DNA from 3 places in the Xenorhabdus ishibashii genome. Region 2 is predicted to be linked to each of the others. Evidence: predicted binding sites of a transcription regulator. Region 2 holds the regulator's gene; each other region holds the start of a gene.
What was found. The regulator LexA, encoded in region 2, represses DNA repair genes until DNA is damaged. The targets are predictions, from matches to a motif close to TNCTGTATGTACATACAGNA.
Positions count from the first base shown of each region.

Region 1: the regulator LexA is predicted to act here: its motif matches at 1,083-1,102, upstream of sulA (SOS-induced cell division inhibitor SulA).
Region 3: the regulator LexA is predicted to act here: its motif matches at 1,245-1,264, upstream of Xish_RS15300 (metal-dependent hydrolase).

Region 1 covers NZ_NJAK01000001.1:380,482-382,757, reverse strand. The annotation lists gene ompA (porin OmpA) at 1-137, opposite strand, end outside; gene sulA (SOS-induced cell division inhibitor SulA) at 494-961, opposite strand; gene Xish_RS01885 (TfoX/Sxy family DNA transformation protein) at 1,305-1,928, shown strand; gene Xish_RS01880 (nucleoside 2-deoxyribosyltransferase) at 1,978-2,276, opposite strand, start outside.
Region 2 covers NZ_NJAK01000001.1:1,079,409-1,081,684, reverse strand. The annotation lists gene plsB (glycerol-3-phosphate 1-O-acyltransferase PlsB) at 1-340, opposite strand, end outside; gene Xish_RS05075 (diacylglycerol kinase) at 478-849, shown strand; gene lexA (transcriptional repressor LexA) at 968-1,585, shown strand; gene zur (zinc uptake transcriptional repressor Zur) at 1,734-2,246, opposite strand.
Region 3 covers NZ_NJAK01000001.1:3,239,489-3,241,764, reverse strand. The annotation lists gene Xish_RS15310 (YniB family protein) at 1-228, opposite strand, end outside; gene hxpB (hexitol phosphatase HxpB) at 431-1,096, shown strand; gene Xish_RS15300 (metal-dependent hydrolase) at 1,295-1,888, shown strand.

The DNA.
Region 1 (2,276 bases), 700 kb from region 2:
CCGTAGAAATTTACGTCATGGTATTGAGACCAACCCAGCTTAGCACCGGTATACCAAGTGTTGTCTTTTGGAGCTGCTTGAACTGCAGTTGCAAAAGCTGCCACTGCCACTGCTACTGCGATAGCTGTCTTTTTCATTTTACGCCTCGTTATCATCCAAATAGGCAATTGGCTTTAAAAGCCTTATTGTTAGCCACTGGTTAAAATGTTTTGTTAGGTAATCATGCTTTAATCAGAAGATGTGTTCTGAAATATAAGAGCGGTCAGCACAACTCCCTAAACTGAGTAAAGTCTACAATGAAGTTAAAAAGTTACAAGTGCACTGTGACTAGTAGCACAAAAAATTTAATTATTGACTGACAAAAAATAAATATTTCTGACGAACATTTACAATGTTTACAATATTAATGCATAGATTCTCATTGCAAACAACATTGATTATCAATGAGTAGCCTGTTTTTTATAAAAAATATTGGGATTAATCCTAATTTTAATTAATGATAGTAATTAGAGTAAATTTGTAGCCTATCTGATTGTGAAATAAATTGATGTGATAAATTTAGTGGGCGCATAATAAAACCGAGAGTAATACCTTTTTGTGCGGCTATTTGTAGCGTATTTAATTGATATTCTGATAATTCAGGCAACCAACCCAATACAATACTGTAATTACCACTCGCTAACGCTTTTTCCATGGCACTAATTGAAGCAATAGGACGGATTTGGTTTAGTTGGACAACTTTATTTAAGGGAAGCCCAGTCTCTATTAGCCATTGGCGACTTAACCTTTTATTAGGATTCACCCAAAGTAACCACCGATTTTCTTTTCCAGACTGGCGTAATAAAGGAAGAAGGATGTGATTAATGACAGTCTGTTGTTCATTGTAAACCAGCTCACTAACCATGCCTTTTATCATGTGTGAAGTGCATTGAGGTGGTTCCAAAGAAGATATTCTTTTCATGGTCATCCCAACCATTGTTTCGTTTATTTTATATTCGTCTACGGTTGTGCCAGTAGCTGTTGTCTTCTCGATGAGATATTCCCACGCTGATCGGATGCTCATAATGTTCCTCGTCATAATAAGCTGTATATTTATACAGTATAACGATATTTGATTAAAAGCAAGTCTCTTTTTTTCAAAGCGCTTCGCAAAAATTTACAGAAATTCGGATTTTTCTGCCTTAACGATTGGCAGTTGGAAATAGATTGCGTATGGTTTTAATTAGTTGTTCTAGTTATCTATTTTATTAACAAAAGGCATGATTAAACATTACTTTGGAATGTGATTCATGGAGTGATAAAAAATGTTTTTATCTGGGACTCGTTTTGCTCAATTGCAACATGGTGTATCTTCACTGGGAACGCTTAAGAAAAAATCTCAATTTGGTGGCATTGGATTGTTAATTGATGATGTTTTATTTGCTATCAGTTCTGATGGAGAGCTTTATTTAAGAGGAAATAGTCATGCTGAGGTACTATTTAAAGCCAGGGGAATGGAAAAGTTTATTTATTCAAAAAGAGGAATACCTGTGACTTTGCGGTATTATCGTGTTAATGAAACACTTTGGCAGGATCAAAAACAGTTATTCGAATACGTAAATTTAGCCTACCAATACACAATGAAGGAAATAATTGATAGGCAAAAAATACCTCTTAGGCTGAAAGATCTCCCTAATTTAGGAATAGCTTTAGAAAGGCAATTATGGAAAGTTGGTATTTCTAGAGTAGAAGAATTAAGAATGTTGGGGGCAAAAGCGACTTATCTCAAACTCCAGCAACATAGGAAAAAAACAAATGTCAGTTTATTGCTTGCATTAGCAGGTGCAATAGAAGGCTGTCATGTTGCTGTATTACCAGAAAAATTACGTGGCGAATTAATTAGCTGGCACAACGAGTTGGTTCACTATAATTCAGATAATCATCCATAATAAGTAAAATTTGGTGAATAGGGGCGTAAGCCCCTACTATTTCTTGGTTTCATGCGACGGCTGAGGTTTTTGGGGTAACTTTCTCTTCTGCTATATACTGAATGGTATGGCTTAATATAGCTGGATCATGTTCAAAATCATTCAGGGGAACATGATGAACCTGAGCAATAGTAGACAGGCCTTTTAGTAGATGGCTGGCAGAGTTATCAAAGGGTTTTTCGGTGACTAATATGATAGGACGTTTTAAGGCGGAAGCCCAACCTAACTCAATATGGGTGCCATCTGTTCTTATTAGTTGTTTCTGTTGTGGGCAGACAGGCAAAATAGCAACAAAAATATCACATTGTT
Region 2 (2,276 bases):
TATGATGCAAGTCCAGATAAGAGTGAAAAATTCTCACAGATTCATGTTTTGGCGCATAACAACGGAATACACGTGGTCCGTTATCGATAAAGACACAACTAGGAAGCTGTGTGTCACCAATTTCCAAAGGATTTAACGGATCAGGCAAATCTTGCGCCAGACATTGTTGACGTAGAGTCAATAAGTCTGTTTTTGAGTGATACGGCAATATGTACAAAATAGGCCGAGTCGTATCAAGACGCAGTTCCGCAATGGGATCCGTAGGGATTAGTTTACTTTTTACTAATAATTTTAGTGGTAAATTCAATAATTTATAATATATTTTACGCCAACCTGACATAACTGCTTTAAGCCTCTTGTTAGCAATGCATCGCAAGGATACCAGAAACAGGTTTTGAGATCTGTGGAAATAAGACAATAATAAGAGCTAAAAGTTATATAACCATACAATTATTAAGTTCATTAAAGAAAATTTTTATGGCAAATCAATCAACAGGTTTGAGCCGCATCATTAAAGCGGCTGGATATTCGGCGAAAGGAATCAAGGCAGCATGGCAAAATGAAGCGGCATTCCGGCAAGAAGCAATTGCTGCCATATTTGCGATCATCATTGCATTTTCTTTAGACATTGGCTTACTTGAGAGGCTCCTCCTGATTGGTTCTGTTATGCTGGTGGTCATTGTCGAAATCCTCAATAGTGCCATAGAAGCAGTCGTGGATCGCATCGGTAGTGAATATCATGAATTATCAGGTAGAGCGAAAGATATGGGGTCAGCGGCTGTATTGCTCACCATACTCTTGGCGCTGTTCACTTGGGGAATGATCTTTTGGTCGCATTTTGTGCGCTGAGGTGGCGTATTTTTTCATCAAATACGTTATTTAGCTGCTTTTACATGCTGACAGGTTCCCAATTCGATTTTACCTGTATATACTCACAGCTTGACTGTATAAACAAACAGGGGGCGAAATGAAAGCATTAACTGCCAGGCAGCAGCAAGTCTATGACTTGGTGCGTGACCATATTTCGCAAACGGGTATGCCACCAACACGTGCTGAAATTGCAGCGCGTCTTGGTTTTCGTTCACCTAACGCAGCAGAAGAGCATTTAAAGGCACTTGCGCGTAAAGGGGTGATAGAGATTATCTCTGGTGCATCCAGAGGTATCCGTTTGCTGCTTGAAGAGCAAGATGCAGGGGCAGGATTGCCGTTGATCGGTCGTGTTGCTGCTGGGGAACCACTGCTGGCTCAGGAACACATCGAAAGTCACTATAAGGTTGATCCTGAATTATTCAAACCAAGCGCTGATTTTCTGTTACGTGTCAGTGGTATGTCCATGAAAGACATTGGGATTATGGACGGAGATTTACTGGCTGTGCATAAAACCCAGGATGTTCATAATGGGCAAGTCATTGTGGCGCGGATTGAAGATGAAGTTACAGTAAAACGCTTCAGACAAACAGGAAACAAAATTGAACTGATTGCTGAGAATCCGGAATTTAAACCCATTGTTGTTGATTTGAGCGAACAGAATTTCACTATTGAAGGATTGGCCGTTGGCGTTATTCGTAGCGGAGACTGGTTCTGATTGTAAAGGCGGATGATTGCAGTTTGCCATTCTGGGGCGGTCATTTTTCCCAAAACCCGTTAAACTTAAGTTTAGCGGGAACCTGAAAATATATGATTATATCAGTTATGACCGCCTCATTACTCAATTTGGCCTCAAGCGTTTTTTCTTATTTCTTTTTATTTTCTTCAACCGAATGATTGTGCTGGCATGTATCACGCTTTGTGCAGGATTCAATCTCATGGCAGGAAGAACACATACCATGAACTTCTATCACACTATTTCGCAAGTGAAATCCCGTACCCTGAGCTAACTGTTGAATAGCTGATTCAATATCCTTTGCATCCTTTTCGGTTACCGAACCACAAAATTCACAGATAAACATTGCCGAAGTATGACATGGCTCTTCAAAATGATGACACAGCACATAGCTGTTTGTGGATTCTATTTTGTGAATAAAGCCTTGTTCCAGCAGAAACTCCAATCCACGATAAACCGTTGGAGGCTTGGCTTGTGGCTCGACTTCACGCAATAAATCCAGCAGATCATAAGCGCTTATCGCACTAGGCTGTTCAGTGATTAAACGAAGAATTTCAAGGCGTTGAGGTGTCAAACGAACCCCTCTTGACAGGCAGATTGCTTCAGCCTGTGCCAATAACTTTTTTTGATTGATAGTTTTCATTACACCTCTCACACCTACACGATGCTAATG
Region 3 (2,276 bases), 2.2 Mb from region 2:
AAAATCCAAAAATGGTGTATTAAATTTAATCATTTCTGTCAGCATCTGAAGAAAATCATTCAATACCGCGTTAACACCACCTCCCCCAATACCATCACCTTTAACACCATGCCGCCATGCGGCTAGATTAATCACTGAGACAAAAGTTGACAACAAGGAGGGTACAAAAATAATCCAGCCCAGGATTCGCTTAGCGATAGCTACATACCTAGCTTGTTGATACGTCATTACATTCTCCATTAGCATAAATAATTTTATTTTTTACTCAATAATAGCTCATAAAGAGCCAACTTTAATCCTATTTACGGGGTTATTATCTTACCGATGAAACTATCGTTTTCTTTGCTATCACTCATAACGAGATTTAATTTATTGGAATTGTTACAATCAGATCTCTTTAATCACGGTTATCATCGCGGAGAGATTTGAGATGTCATTTTGTTTATCTATAGAAGCCGCCGTTTTTGATATGGATGGTTTACTGATTGACTCTGAACCTTATTGGAAGCAAGGAGAAAAAAACGTATTCAGTGAATTAGGGCTGGATTTAAATTTAGCAAAAAATTTACCTGACACATTGGGATTACGAGTCGATCAAGTTGTTGAGCTATGGTATCAAGCATCACCTTGGCAAAGTACTTCCAAACGTGAAGTTGAGCAACGCATCATCAATTATGTAGTTCAATCAGTTGAAAAACACCGTCCATTGCTACCTGGAGTAGAACATGCTTTAAATCTCTGTCGCGAACGTGGGTTAAAAATCGGTCTGGCTTCCGCCTCACCCTATGAAATGATCGAAAAAGTACTCGAATTGTTTAACCTACGACATTACTTCGATGTTGTTGTTTCTGCTGCACACTTACCTTACAGCAAACCACATCCCGAAGTTTATTTGCTGGCAGCCAGTCAACTTGAAGTCAATCCAATTAACTGTTTTACATTAGAAGACTCATTTAACGGTATGATAGCAACCAAAGCAGCAAGAATGCGTTCAATTGTCGTACCCGCTACCCATCATTTCGATGATCCCCGCTGGTCACTAGCTGATATCAAACTGAATTCACTGGAAAAATTAACACCAGAAAATATTACTTAATAGCCATCGCGCTGCCATTCTTTAATTCTTATTTTTCTGTATATGGTAGCGCAAATATCAACCTTCTCCTTCAACCAACCAAACCACAGCTTAAAAAATTTTCCTTGTTACCCTCTATCTTCCTCAGGCAAAACCCTCTATACTGCCTCACTGTATGTATAAACAGCAATCAGCATAAATAAATTAGTATAAATCGTTATGACAGCAGAAGGACATCTTCTTTTTTCCGTTGCCAGCCTTGTATTGGCTCACCAGCTAGAAATCACACCAGAAATAGCACAGGGAGACTGGTTACACATGCTTCCCGGCGTACTTCTGGCTTCATTGTTGCCAGATATCGACCATCCAAGTTCAACCCTAGGCAGATTGTTCCGCTTTATATCCATTCCAATCGCCCGATTATGCGGACATCGTGGATTTACACATAGTTTATTAGCACTACTCGTGGGGGTTACTCTATTCCAGACTGAAATACCTTCTAATTGGCCCATTCCAACTGACTTTATCCATGCAATGGTTATCGGTTATATCAGCCATCTTATTGCTGATATGCTTACCCCCGCTGGTATTCCACTATTATGGCCGCTAAGAATGCGTTTTTGTTTGCCTATTCTTAGAGGTAAGGAACGTAAAAAAGCCGAACGTTTTATTGCCGTACTGGTAGTGGTAATCGCTATTATCCTTCCACAACACATCAATTTTTCATTCGCTCATTATTTAAACAACTTGCAATTTAACAAAATACAGTTTGATAAATTATCGATTGATAAGCTACAAAATTTCTACAAGTAACTGATCAGTATACACATAAAATAAATATCTTAGCCCCATTTTAAAATGGGGTTACCTGAAAAATATAAACAATCTTTTACTCCCCCTCTCATCACCTTAAAAAAATCATTTTAAATTAACGATATATTGCCTTCGCAGCCTTTATCAAACAAAAAACAAACAGAATTTCATTAGAATATATAACCAATTGAACTAGCTAGTAAAAAATGATTATATTAAATTACATTTAATTATAAGAAAGAGAATTTTTATACTGATAAAATTTCATCTTAAGTACTTCATGGTATGTAGGAAATAGATTTCAAATTGGAATACAACTTACAAATCTATATTCCAGACTGCATACCGCCACTCGAAATATAAAAAGTATATAATTTTTGGAGACTAG